Regions from separate parts of the Telluria mixta genome, predicted to be linked through region 2. Evidence: predicted binding sites of a transcription regulator. Region 2 holds the regulator's gene; each other region holds the start of a gene.
What was found. Region 2 encodes sigma-54, which starts transcription at its own class of promoters, with help from an activator protein. Its sites were predicted from a motif close to TGGCANGNAANCTGCTTT; they were not measured.
Positions count from the first base shown of each region.

Region 1: the regulator sigma-54 is predicted to act here: its motif matches at 1,947-1,964, upstream of P0M04_RS11440 (PEP-CTERM sorting domain-containing protein).
Region 3: the regulator sigma-54 is predicted to act here: its motif matches at 949-966, upstream of P0M04_RS11415 (PEP-CTERM sorting domain-containing protein).
Region 4: the regulator sigma-54 is predicted to act here: its motif matches at 957-974, upstream of pqqA (pyrroloquinoline quinone precursor peptide PqqA).

Region 1 is NZ_CP119520.1:2,569,589-2,572,550, forward strand. It holds gene P0M04_RS11435 (succinylglutamate desuccinylase/aspartoacylase family protein) at 62-1,180, opposite strand; gene P0M04_RS11440 (PEP-CTERM sorting domain-containing protein) at 1,266-1,907, opposite strand; gene trmB (tRNA (guanosine(46)-N7)-methyltransferase TrmB) at 2,093-2,773, shown strand; gene recQ (DNA helicase RecQ) at 2,777-2,962, opposite strand, start outside.
Region 2 is NZ_CP119520.1:1,507,817-1,510,778, forward strand. It holds gene hpf (ribosome hibernation-promoting factor, HPF/YfiA family) at 1-206, opposite strand, end outside; gene P0M04_RS06625 (RNA polymerase factor sigma-54) at 284-1,798, opposite strand; gene lptB (LPS export ABC transporter ATP-binding protein) at 1,801-2,595, opposite strand; gene lptA (lipopolysaccharide transport periplasmic protein LptA) at 2,592-2,962, opposite strand, start outside.
Region 3 is NZ_CP119520.1:2,561,755-2,564,716, reverse strand. It holds gene P0M04_RS11420 (hybrid sensor histidine kinase/response regulator) at 1-679, opposite strand, end outside; gene P0M04_RS11415 (PEP-CTERM sorting domain-containing protein) at 1,002-1,505, shown strand; tRNA gene P0M04_RS11410 (tRNA-Gly) at 1,568-1,641, opposite strand; gene P0M04_RS11405 (acyltransferase family protein) at 1,687-2,694, opposite strand; gene P0M04_RS11400 (putative O-glycosylation ligase, exosortase A system-associated) at 2,742-2,962, opposite strand, start outside.
Region 4 is NZ_CP119520.1:2,646,768-2,649,729, forward strand. It holds gene pqqB (pyrroloquinoline quinone biosynthesis protein PqqB) at 1-777, opposite strand, end outside; gene pqqA (pyrroloquinoline quinone precursor peptide PqqA) at 824-898, opposite strand; gene P0M04_RS11795 (VOC family protein) at 1,098-1,475, shown strand; gene moaC (cyclic pyranopterin monophosphate synthase MoaC) at 1,478-1,975, opposite strand; gene P0M04_RS11805 (M48 family metalloprotease) at 2,072-2,962, shown strand, end outside.

The DNA.
Region 1 (2,962 bases), 1.1 Mb from region 2:
GTCGCAGCGCATGAAACTTGGGCCCCTGCCTTCGCAGGGGCGACGGTGCATGCGTTTCCGTTCAGGCGCCCAGCAGACTCCCCGTCCGCCACGCATCCGCCCCCGCGATCTTACAGACGTGCATCCCGCGCAGCAGGTGCCGGTGCGCCGTGCTGGCGAACAGCACGCCGGACTGCGTGGGCCGCAGGGTCGTCGTCCTGCCGCTGACCGGGTCGACGATGTCGGCGACGGCGTCGCCCGCCTGCACCTGGTCGCCCAGCTGTTTCAAAAACACGAGCACGCCCGCATGCGGCGCATGCAGCGGTTCCACGCCTTCCAAAGGTGTCGACTCGCACAGCGGCGCCGGCAGCGGCTCGACGGGCAGGTCGACGACGCCTTCGCGCGCCAGGTATTGCAGCAGCGCGTGCGCGTCCTGCTCGGCCAGGTCGTAGCGCACGTCGTTCTCGCCGCGCAGCTCGACCGTCACGCCCACGCAGCCGGAGGGAATCGGGAAACGGTCGCCGAAGTGTTCCGCCAGTTCCCACCATACGCGGCTGCAGGCTTCGTCGAACGGCTCGCCGCCGGATTCGGTCGCCAGCAGCACAGCGTGCGCGCCCATCAGCGCGGCCAGCGGTTTCACCCGTTCGGCCAGCGGCGTGCCCGTGTACATGTGCAGCACGGCCTCGTTGTCGCAGTGGAGGTCGAGCATGATGTCGGCGTCGATCGCCATGCCCAGCAGCGTCTTCTTGAGTTCTTCCGTCGCGTTCTTCGGCAGCCAGGCCGCCACCTCGCGGCGCGCGTGCTCGCGCACGAGAGCTGCGTTGGCGGCGGGGTCGGAACCCAGCTTGTCCTCAAGCGACGTCTTCAACGCCGCGGCCACGTGCCGGTACGAGCGGTTGAAATTGGTGCCGGTGGCGAGATCGAAACGCCCGAACGGCGCGCCGTGGATCACCTGCGACAGCCCGATCGGATTCGCGGCCGGCACCAGGATGATCTCGCCGGTGACTTTGTGTTCCGCATCCAGCCGGTCGAGCTCACGGCGCAGGACGTGCGCGACGAGCATCGCGGGCACCTCGTCCGCGTGTAGCGAGGCCTGGATGTAGACCTTTTTTCCGCTGCCGGGTGCGCCGTAGTGGAAGGACGTCAGGCGGTAGGCCGCGACGTTGTCCTCGGTGGCGATGGGATGGATGATGGTCTGCATGCGGGCTCCTTCGGTGACACGTCATTATGTCCGAGATCGGCTCCGCACCCCGCTCCATTCCACCCGGCCGCGCCGGACGCTGCGCTCAGCCCTTGCGACGGCGCGCAGCGATTGCGCCCAGGGCGCCCAGGCCCAGCAGGGCCAGCGATGCCGGCTCCGGCACGTCGCCGGACGGGCCGGCGGCGGTCACGTTGAAGTTGCCGTACAGGTTGCCGGAATAATGGGTGTCGTCGCCGATGCTGCCGCTGACGGCCATGAAGCCCCATGCCTGGCCTGCGGTCAGGTTCAGCGTCACGTCCGCGCGTTCGACGGCGTCGCCGGTGGCACCCGCAAGGCGCGTCTTGTGATCGGTATCGCCCTGCCAGATGTACATGTCGGTCGCCGAGTTGGCCCACAGTCCGTTCGACGACAGATCGATGACCAGCGCCAGGTCGCCGCTGTGCGCAGCCGTCGTGGCGAAGACATAGGTCTGCGTCGGGGTGCCGTTGTACGCGTCGCCGGGGCGCGGCGAGCGGAAGCTGTATCCCAGGTCCGGGCCCTCGATCGCGACGTCGCTGCCCATTTCGTAGGCATTCCAGCCCGACCACGAGACGGTCCAGGTCTGGCCCAGCGCGCCCGTATCCGTATAGGTGTCGTTCGTCCAGATGTTGGCGACGCCCGCGGCGGCGGGCAGGGACAGCGCGGCCAGGCAGGCGGCCATCGACAGGTTGCGTACAAAGGAAATCATCGCGGTTCTTCTCTGAGGTAAAAACCGAATGTTTTCACATTGGCAATTTACATGTCAAGAAGTAATTTTTAGGCTGCGTCGGTGCCCATGTTTCCGATAGGGCTTGGGCTATAATGTCGACCCTTTCAGTCCAGTCCAAACCGATCATGTCTTCCGATACGCCTACCAACGAGCAGGGCCGCGCCATGCTCTACGACCCGACCGAACGCCGCATCCGCAGTTTCGTCACCCGCGCCGGCCGCCTGTCGACCGGCCAGGCGCGCGCGCTGGAAGCGTACGGCCCGCATTACCTGATCGAGTACCGCAAGGCCCAATTCGATTTCCACGCCCCGTTCGGCCGCACCGCGCCGCTGATCCTGGAGATCGGCTTCGGCATGGGCGACACGACGGCGCACATCGCCAAGGCGACGCCGGACAAGGATTTCGTCGGCGTCGAAGTGCACACGCCGGGCGTGGGCAGCCTGCTGAAACTGGCCGGCGAGCAGGACATCCAGAACCTGCGCATCATCCAGCATGACGCCGTCGAGGTGCTGAACAACATGATCGCCGATGGGACGCTGGCCGGCGTGCACATCTTCTTCCCCGACCCGTGGCACAAGGCGCGCCACAACAAGCGCCGCCTGATCCAGCCGCCGTTCGTCCAACTGCTGTGCCAGAAGCTGGCGCAGGGCGGTTATATTCACTGCGCCACCGACTGGGAAGATTACGCGGTCCAGATGCTGGAAGTGCTGGGCAACGAGCCGGCGCTGCAGAACACGGCCGAGGGCTATGCGGAGAAGCCGTCGTACCGGCCGCTGACCAAGTTCGAGAACCGCGGCCTGAAACTCGGCCACGGCGTGTGGGACCTTGTCTTCACGAAGAAGTAACGGTCACACCATTTCGCTGATGATCCCGACGATCTCGTCGCCATAGGACGTCAGCTTCTTCTCGCCGACGCCCGAGACGCCGCGCAACTGGTCGAGCGACACCGGCTTGACCTTGGCGATCTCGCGCAGGGTGGCGTCCTGGAACACGACGTATGCGGGCACGCCGTGCGCGCGCGCCGTCTCCACGCG
Region 2 (2,962 bases):
GCGACATGGACGATCTTGCCCGCGAGGCGCAGGTTGATCTCGGCTTTCTGGCGTTTTTCTTTCTCGGTGAGATTGTCGATGCAGAGGATGACGTGGGAGTCGATCACTTGATCGAAATGACGGGTGATGCGTTCGAGCTTGTTCTGTACGTATTCTCGGATGGCTGGAGTTACATCGAGATGATGTCCGCTGATTGTGAGATTCATACACACTCCTTTGAAGATGCACTGCCGTCAAGTGCGCGCATCCGGCGCAATGGGCCAGTGGTGTTGCAAGAGCTTTGCTACAGGGATTTGCGGAGACTAACGGGTGGGATCTTCAGCGCCTCACGGTACTTCGCAACCGTGCGTCGCGCGATAACCATTCCCTGTTCCCCTAGCATCTCCGCGATCTTGCTGTCGGATAAAGGGTTCTTGGGGTCTTCTGCTCCTGTCAGTTGAACGATGAGTGCCCGTATTGCCGTCGACGATGCTTCGCCTCCCGCTTCGGTGGCAACGTGACTCCCGAAGAAATACTTCAACTCGAACATGCCGTGCGGGGTCAGCATATATTTCTGAGTTGTGACTCGAGAAATTGTGCTCTCGTGTAGACCTAGTGTATCAGCTATCTCACGTAAAACAAGGGGCCGCATCGCGACTGCGCCATGGGAAAAAAAGTTGCGCTGGCGATCGACAATTGCCTGAGCTACACGGAGGATCGTGTCGAAGCGCTGGCGCATGTTCTTGATGAGCCACTTGGCTTCCTGCAACTGCGCGTTCATCTGCGTTTCCGATTTGCCCTGCTTCATCAGCGAGGCGTACAGGCTGTTCACGCGCAGGCGCGGCATCACTTCCGGATTCAGTTGCACGCTCCAGCCATCCTTGGCGCGGCGCACGATCACGTCGGGAACCACGAAGTCCGACACGTCCGACGCGAACGCCGCGCCCGGATGCGGATTGCACTGGCGGATGACGGCCTGGGCTTCGCGCAGGTCTTCGTCGTCGCAATCGAGCGCCTTCTTCAGCTTGTTGAATTCGCGCTGCGCGAACCACGTCAGGTATTTTTCGACGATGACGAGCGCCATGCGCCGCGTGACCATCGGCACACCGGGCATGCGGCGGATCTGCAGGGCCAGGCATTCGGCCGCGCTGCGCGCGCCCACGCCGGGCGGGTCCATGCTTTGCACGAGAGCGAGCGCCGTGCGCAATTCCTCGAACTCGATTTCCAGTTCTTCCGGCAGGCGCGCGTGGATGTCTTCCAGCGGTTCTTCCAGATAGCCGTTGTCGTCGAGCGCATCGACGACGAGCTCCACGAGCGCGCAGTCGCGCGCCGCGCAGCACGTCATGCGCACCTGTTCCATCAAATGTTCGCGCAGGGTGACGGGGCTCGCCTCCAGCTGCGGGCGGCCGTCCTCCTCCTCGCCGCCGCCGCTGCCGCTGCGGCCGTATTCGCCCCAGTCCTCGCCGCCTTCGCCGCCACCTTCTCCGCTGTCGCCGCCGGCGTCACCGCCTTCGCCATTGCCGCTCTCGGCGGGCGCACTGCCGCCTTCTTCGCCGTTGCCCTGGGCGGCGGGCGCCTCGCCCGCCTGCGATGACGCCGGCGCGCCGATGGTGGCGTTATTTATGGCACCGTCCGCCAGCAGGCGCACGGAGCGGTCGAGCGGATCGTCGAGCCGTTCGAGCAGCGGATTCTCGCTCAGGACCTGCTCGATTTCCTGGTGGAGCTCGAGCGTGGACAGCTGCAGCAGGCGGATCGACTGCTGCAGTTGCGGCGTCAGTGCAAGGTGCTGTGAGGTCTTGAGTTGCAGCGTCTGTTTCATGACTACATTCGGAAGTGTTCGCCCAGGTAGACGCGGCGCACCGATTCGTTGGCGATGATGTCGTCGGGTCGGCCGGATGCCAGCACCGCCCCCTGGTTGATGATGTAGGCGCGGTCGCAGATGCCCAGCGTCTCGCGCACATTGTGGTCCGTGATCAGCACGCCGATGCCGCGCTCCTTCAGGAAGCGCACGATACGTTGGATCTCGATGACGGCAATTGGATCCACGCCGGCGAACGGTTCGTCCAGCAGCACGAAGCGCGGATTGGTCGCGAGCGCGCGCGCGATCTCCACACGGCGGCGTTCGCCACCGGACAGCGACAGCGCCGGACTCTCGCGCAGCTTCTCGATCTGCAGCTCGGCCAGCAGCTCGTCGAGACGTTCGGTGATGCGCGCCTTGGTGAGCGGCTTGCCGTTCTCGCGCTGCAATTCCAGCACGGCGCGGATGTTCTCTTCCACCGTCAGCTTGCGGAACACCGACGCTTCCTGCGGCAGGTACGACAGACCCAGCAGCGCGCGCCGGTGGATCGGCAGGCTCGTGATGTCGGTGCCGTTGATGTCGATGCTGCCGGCGTCCGACGGCACGAGGCCCACGATCATGTAGAACGACGTCGTCTTGCCCGCGCCGTTCGGACCCAGCAGGCCGACGACCTCGCCGCATGCGACCTGCAGCGACACGTCACGGACGACGAGGCGCTTGCCATAGCTCTTCTGCAGCCCCTTGACGACGAGCGTGCTGCCGCCGCATTCGGCCGGCGGCGCCTGCGTCCCTGCTTCCATCGTGCGCGCCTCCGTCATTGCTTGCCTGCCGGAGCGGGGGCCGGTGCCGCCGTCGCGCGGCGCGGCTGCAGCGTGATGCTGCCGCGGCCGTTGCCCGGCTTGTCCGTGCCGTTGGCGTCGTTCAGGCCAAGCAGCTTCTCGTTGCGGTTGTCGTAGGAAATGAATTCGCTGGCCATCTCCTGCGTGACCTTCTTGCCCTCGAGCTGGCGGATGACGGCCTTCGAGAACAGCTTCACGAGGTCGCTGCGCTCGTCGTATTCGATGCGCTGGGCCTGGCCTTCGCCCCACAGGTCGGGGCCGCCGTCGCGCTTCTGGCGGAAGGTCGCGAGCTTGCCGGGATTGGCCGTGAGGATGAAGGTGCGCCAACCGTCCGGCGCTACCTTGA
Region 3 (2,962 bases), 1.1 Mb from region 2:
GGAAGCCCTGGCCGACGATTTCCGGCAGCGCCTCGCGCGCGCGCCTGCCGACGATCTGACGGTGGCCGACCAGCTGCATGTACGACTGGTTCGTGAGCTCGAACACGTGCTCGGGACCGCGCAGCACGGCCATGATCCCCGGCGCCTGCGAGAACAGGCCGCGCAGCCGCTCGTTCTCCTCGTTGCGGTATTTCTCGGCGAGCACCTGGTCGGTGACCTCGACGCACGCGCAATAGATGCCGGCGATGGCCCCGTTCTCGTCGCGCGCGGGCGAATACGAAAACGTGAACCAAGTCGGTTCGTCGTAGCCGTGGCGGTTCATTACGAGGTACAGGCGGTCGGCATACGTGGCCTCGCCGCGCAGCGCGCGCTCGATCAGCGGGCCGATGTCGTGCCAGATCTCGGACCAGATGTCGTGGAACGGCCTGCCCAGCGCGGCCGGATGCTTGTCGCCGAGGACCTCGCGATACGGATCGTTGTACAGGAAGGCGAGTTCCGTCCCCCACGCAACGAACATGGGGAGTTTCGAGTTGAGCATCAGGCCGACCACCGTGCGCAGCGCCTGCGGCCACGTGCGCGGATGGCCCAGCGGCGACGTCGACCAGTCGTGTGCGCGCATCATCGCGCCGACTTCGCCGCCGCCGCTCAGGAACATCAGGGCGCCGGCGTGCTCGGGCATGTCCGGAGGGGTGATACGTTCATCAGACTGGCGTCCGTGTTCTTGCATGATTGATACTGGATGGAGCGACAACACCAGTGTGCCATAAGGGCTAGCCGCAGGGCGCGCACGGCGGGACGGCCGGGCCGAAACGCATTACGGGTAAAGACCGGCACCTTTTTTAATGCAGCTCAACCGAAGCCGGCCATGTGTCGGCTTTTTTTACATGCATATCTGCAATTAAAATTTCCCCTTGGATAAGTCCTTATAAATGCTAGGAAATAGATTTCTGGCACGGAAGATGCTTTTACCGTTTCATAACGATAATTTCCTGGAGAGTCTCATGAAAAAACTTTTCTCTGCCATCGCCCTGCTGGCCGTCAGCACCTCCGCGAGCGCCAACCTCGTCACGAACGGCGATTTCGCCGCCGGCGGCAGCAACTGGACGCTGACGGGCAATACCGGGTATTCCAACTTCAATAACAGCCGGTGGAACGACGGCGCCGTGGGCAGCAATGCCTTCCTGAACCAGGTCATCGCCACGATTGCCGGCGAAACCTATACGATCAATTTCGACATCGCGGTGAGCTGGGGCTCGATGGCCGTGGCACTGAATGGCACCCAATTCTTCAGCACCTCGACCGGCGGTCACTTTACGACGTCGTTCATCGCCGCGGCGGACAATGCCACGCTGAGTTTCATCACCCGCAACGACCCCGGCTATAACTCGCTGGACAACGTGGTCGTCGACCACGTCACCCGCGCCGTTCCGGAACCGGCCTCGCTGGCACTGCTGGGCCTCGGCCTGGCCGGCCTCGGCGCGCTGCGCCGCAAGCGCCAGGGCTGATCGCACGCGACTGTCGCTCCATAAAAAAATGCCTGCTGATGCAGGCATTTTTTATTTCAGACTGGAGCGGGTGAAGGGAATCGAACCCTCGTCGTAAGCTTGGGAAGCTTCTGCTCTACCATTGAGCTACACCCGCGTTGCCCGCATTCTACGCGGGTTTTGCATGGATTGACAACGTTGCCTAGCGCGTCGACAGGCGGCGCCGGAAGTATTTTTGGGACGGCATGTCCACGGCGTGATGCAGGAGCACCGACAGGACGAAGACGACCACGAACGACAGCCACAGGTACAACTGGTCGATGTGGTGCGGGTCGGACATGAAGACGGCTTTCAGCAGATCGTAGACGAGGTAATGCACCATGTACGTCGAATACGAGATTTCCCCCAGATAGACGAGCACCGGCGTGGACAGGATGGCGGTCATCCACGAGGTCGTCACGCTCAGGTACGCGATCAGGAGCGCAAAGATGATCGGAATCAGCGCGTAATCGGGCGTCGGCGTCGTGGCGTACAGCACGCACAGCGCGACGAAGCCCGCGAGCGCCACCCGGGCATTGCGCACCAGGAAATCCCGGTGGTTGACGAACAGCGAGCCGACGAACACGCCCATCAGGAATTCGAACATGGTGCGCACGAGGGCCATATGGGAAATGTCGGCGCCGATGGAATGGAGCCCGCTCAGCGAGTAGATCACGTGCAGGACGACGGCGGCCAGCGCAATGCTCAGCAGGTGCGCGACGATACCGCCGCGCAGCTTGCGCAGGCTGTATGCCATCAGCGGGAAGAACAGGTAGACGAACCATTCCGAACTGATCGACCACGACGGCACGTTCCAGGTGAGATCGCCACCGAACCACATGTGCACCAGAAACATACTCTGGACAAATGCGCCCCAGGTATAGGATTCCGGCGCGGTGTGGCTGGTCGACAGGAACGTGAAGGCGCCGAAGAGGATCAGGTAGCCCGCCAGCATGACGACGTGCAGCGGATAGATGCGCGAAAACCGGTTCCAGTAAAATTTGCCGACGCTGTGCGGAAAATTCGTCGACAGCGAGGCGTGATAGCTCAGGAAGATCACGAAGCCGCTCAGGAGGAAAAACAGGTCGACGGCCAGGTAGCCGTGCGAGATGAAGTGCTTGACCGGCAGCGGCACCGAATCATCCATCAACGCGAGGGAATGGTAAAACACCACCCACCAGGCACAGATCCCCCGCAATCCTGCAAGTTGGTTGAGCTTCACGATAACCCACGTCCTTTTGTCTTGAGTTCATCCCGCACCACGCGCGCCACATACTGGTCGAGTGCCACGGTCAGGCTGACGATGTAGAAAATGTAGGGCTGGTAGGCGATGCCGACGAACGAACCGCCGGCGAGGAATACCATGATCATGGTCACCATGGCATTGGCCAGGGCGGACACCCACCCCAGCCCGGGATCGTCTTTCCAGGTTCTCTTCA
Region 4 (2,962 bases), 1.1 Mb from region 2:
GACGCCGTCGAGCACGGCGATCATGCCGTCGTCGCCCGATTGCGGCAGGTGGCCCATGTCGGCCGCCGTTTTTTTGGAAAACCCCAGCGCGATCATTTCGTCCGCACGCCAGAACGTGCCGTCGACGAGCACGCAATCCGCTTTCTGCAGCGCGGCGTCCACGTGCGGATCGATCGCGCCGAGTCCGGGCGCGTAGAACACGGTTTTTCCCGTTTGCGTATCCTCGATCAGCAGGCCGATGTTGTCGCCCGGGTGCGGATCGTTGCGGTGGTCGGAATACGGCGGTGCCTTGCTGTTCAGCGCCAGCGGCGTGAAGCGGATGCCGTCGATGCCGGGCACGTGCATGCCGCCTTCGATCGGCAGCTCATGCCAGCGCACGCCGCAATAGTGCGACAGCACGGGCACGAGCGGCAGACCCTGGTTGAGTTCGCGCCAGACCTGTGCGGTGCAATAGAGAGGTAGCTCTTTCCCCTCGCGCAGCATCAGGAGGCCTGTGACATGGTCGATCTGCGCATCCATCAGCATGACGGCGGCGATACCGGAATCGCGCCGGGCGCGCGCCGGCTGCAGGGCCGGTGTCGCGCGGATCTGCGCGAGGATGTCCGGCGACGCGTTGATCAGGACCCAGTCGGTCCCGTTGCCGGACACGGCGATCGACGATTGCGTGCGCGCCGTTGCGCGGATGGTGCCGTTGCGCAGTCCGGCGCAATTGCGGCAATTGCAGTTCCACTGCGGGAAACCGCCTCCGGCCGCGGAGCCTAATACGACGATGTTCATGACGGGATCCGGTAAGCCCGCGGCAGCGCCGCGGGCGGGTGCTGTGTCAGCGATTCGCGATGTACATCGTGATTTCGAAACCGAAACGCCAGTCGATGAATTCAGGTTTGGTCCAGGCCATGGTTGTCTCCTTGATCGTTGGATGGGTTATGAATGCGCGACGCGCAGTCAAGGAGGAATTCGCAATATCCATGCCACATGGTGTGGCGCGGTATCTCAGGGGCGGGGCTGTGTCAAAGATGAACAGTTGTATTGCACGACGATACATCTGTGACAGAATTGTCCAGTTTCGATGATCACCTTCATCTCAAGGAGACGATATGGACGATGGGTACAAGCCGGATGGCTATAACGCGGTGTCGCCGTACTTGTTGGTGAAAGATGTGCGCGTCATGCTCGATTTCCTCGTGCACGCGTTCGGCGCGACGGAACTGCGGCGCCAGCCCGATGCCGAGGGCGGGATCCGGCATGCGGAAGTGCGCATCGGCGATTCGGTGGTGATGATGGGATGCCGGCCTGGCGCTGACCTGATCGCCTCGGTACACGTGTATGTCGAGGATGTCGACAGGGTCTACGCGCGGGCGCTGGACCACGGTGCGACGAGCCTGTCCGAGCCGCGCGACCAGCCGTATGGGGACCGGACGGCGGGGGTGCAGGATGGGCAGGGGAATTACTGGTGGATCGGGACGCGGTTGTGAGCTTACACCTGCGCCGTCCAGTCCCCGCTCTTGCCCCCGTGCTTTTCCAGCACGCGCACATTGGTCATGACCATCCCCCGATCCGCCGCCTTGCACATGTCATAAATGGTCAGCAGGCCGACCTGCACGGAAGTGAGCGCCTCCATCTCGACCCCGGTCTTGCCGTAGGTCTCCACCTGCGCCCGGCAATGCACGCTGTTGTTCGCCTCGTCGATCTCGAAATCGACGGCGACCCGCGTGATGGCCAGCGGATGGCACAGGGGGATGAGGTCGCTCGTCCGCTTGGCTGCCATGATGGCCGCGATGCGCGCCACGCCCAGCACGTCGCCCTTCTTGGCCGAGCCTGACGTCACCAGTGCCAGGGTGGCCGGCTGCATGCGGATGGTGCCGGCGGCGACGGCGATGCGGTGGGTTGCGTCCTTGGCGCCCACGTCGACCATGTGGGCTTGTCCGGTGGCGTCGAAGTGGGTTAGGGGGCTGTCGGCGGGGGATGTTGTCATGTTGTCGAGGGAGCGAAGTCACAAAATTTGACCCAGCAGTAGTAACGGCCGGGAAGCGGTTATCATAGCATCGTGAAACCTAACCCGATTTCAGCGATGTTGCAGCTTTCACCAAGGTGGCCGTGGCGCCGTGTCGCGGCGGCCGCCGCCGGCCTGGTCGTGGCCACCGCCGGCGCGCTTGCCGCCCCCACTGTTCCCGTCCTGCGCGGCGGCGCCGATACGACCGGGTTGCCGACGCTCGGCGATACCGCGCGTGCCGACTTGTCGCCCTTCCTGGAGCGCAAGCTGGGCGAGGAAATCATGAACGATATCCGGCGCGATCCCGATTACCTGGACGACGACGCGATCATCGAGTTCCTGAACAACTTCGGCGAAAACCTCGTGTCGTTTGCGCCCGGCGCGCGCGGGGAGACGAACGCCGATTTCTTCTTCTTTGCTGTGCGCGATCCGATGATCAACGCGTTCGCGCTGCCCGGCGGCTTCATCGGCGTGCACTCGCAGTTGCTGATCTCGGCGCAGAACGAATCGGAACTGGCATCCGTGCTGTCGCACGAGATCGGCCACGTGCAGCAGCGCCACATCGCGCGCATGATCGGCCAGCAGAAACAGGATGCGCTGCTGCCGCTGGCCGCGCTGCTGCTGGCGGCGCTCGTCGGCAAGGCGGGCGGCGGGGCCGATGCTGCGATGGGTGTCATGCTGGGCGGACAGGGTCTCGCCATCCAGCGCCAGCTGAATTTCAGCCGCGACGCCGAGCGCGAGGCCGACCGCGTCGGTTTCCAGACGATGCGCGCGGCCGGCTACGACACGTCGGGCATGGTGGCGTTCTTCAAGCGCCTGCAGAGCACGACGCGCGTCTATGGCGAGGCGCCGGCCTGGCTCAGCAGCCACCCGCTGACGGGCGAGCGCATCGCCGACATCCAGGCGCGCATCCGCGACAATCCGAAGCTGATGCACATCCGGCCGGACAGCATCGAATTCCACATCGTC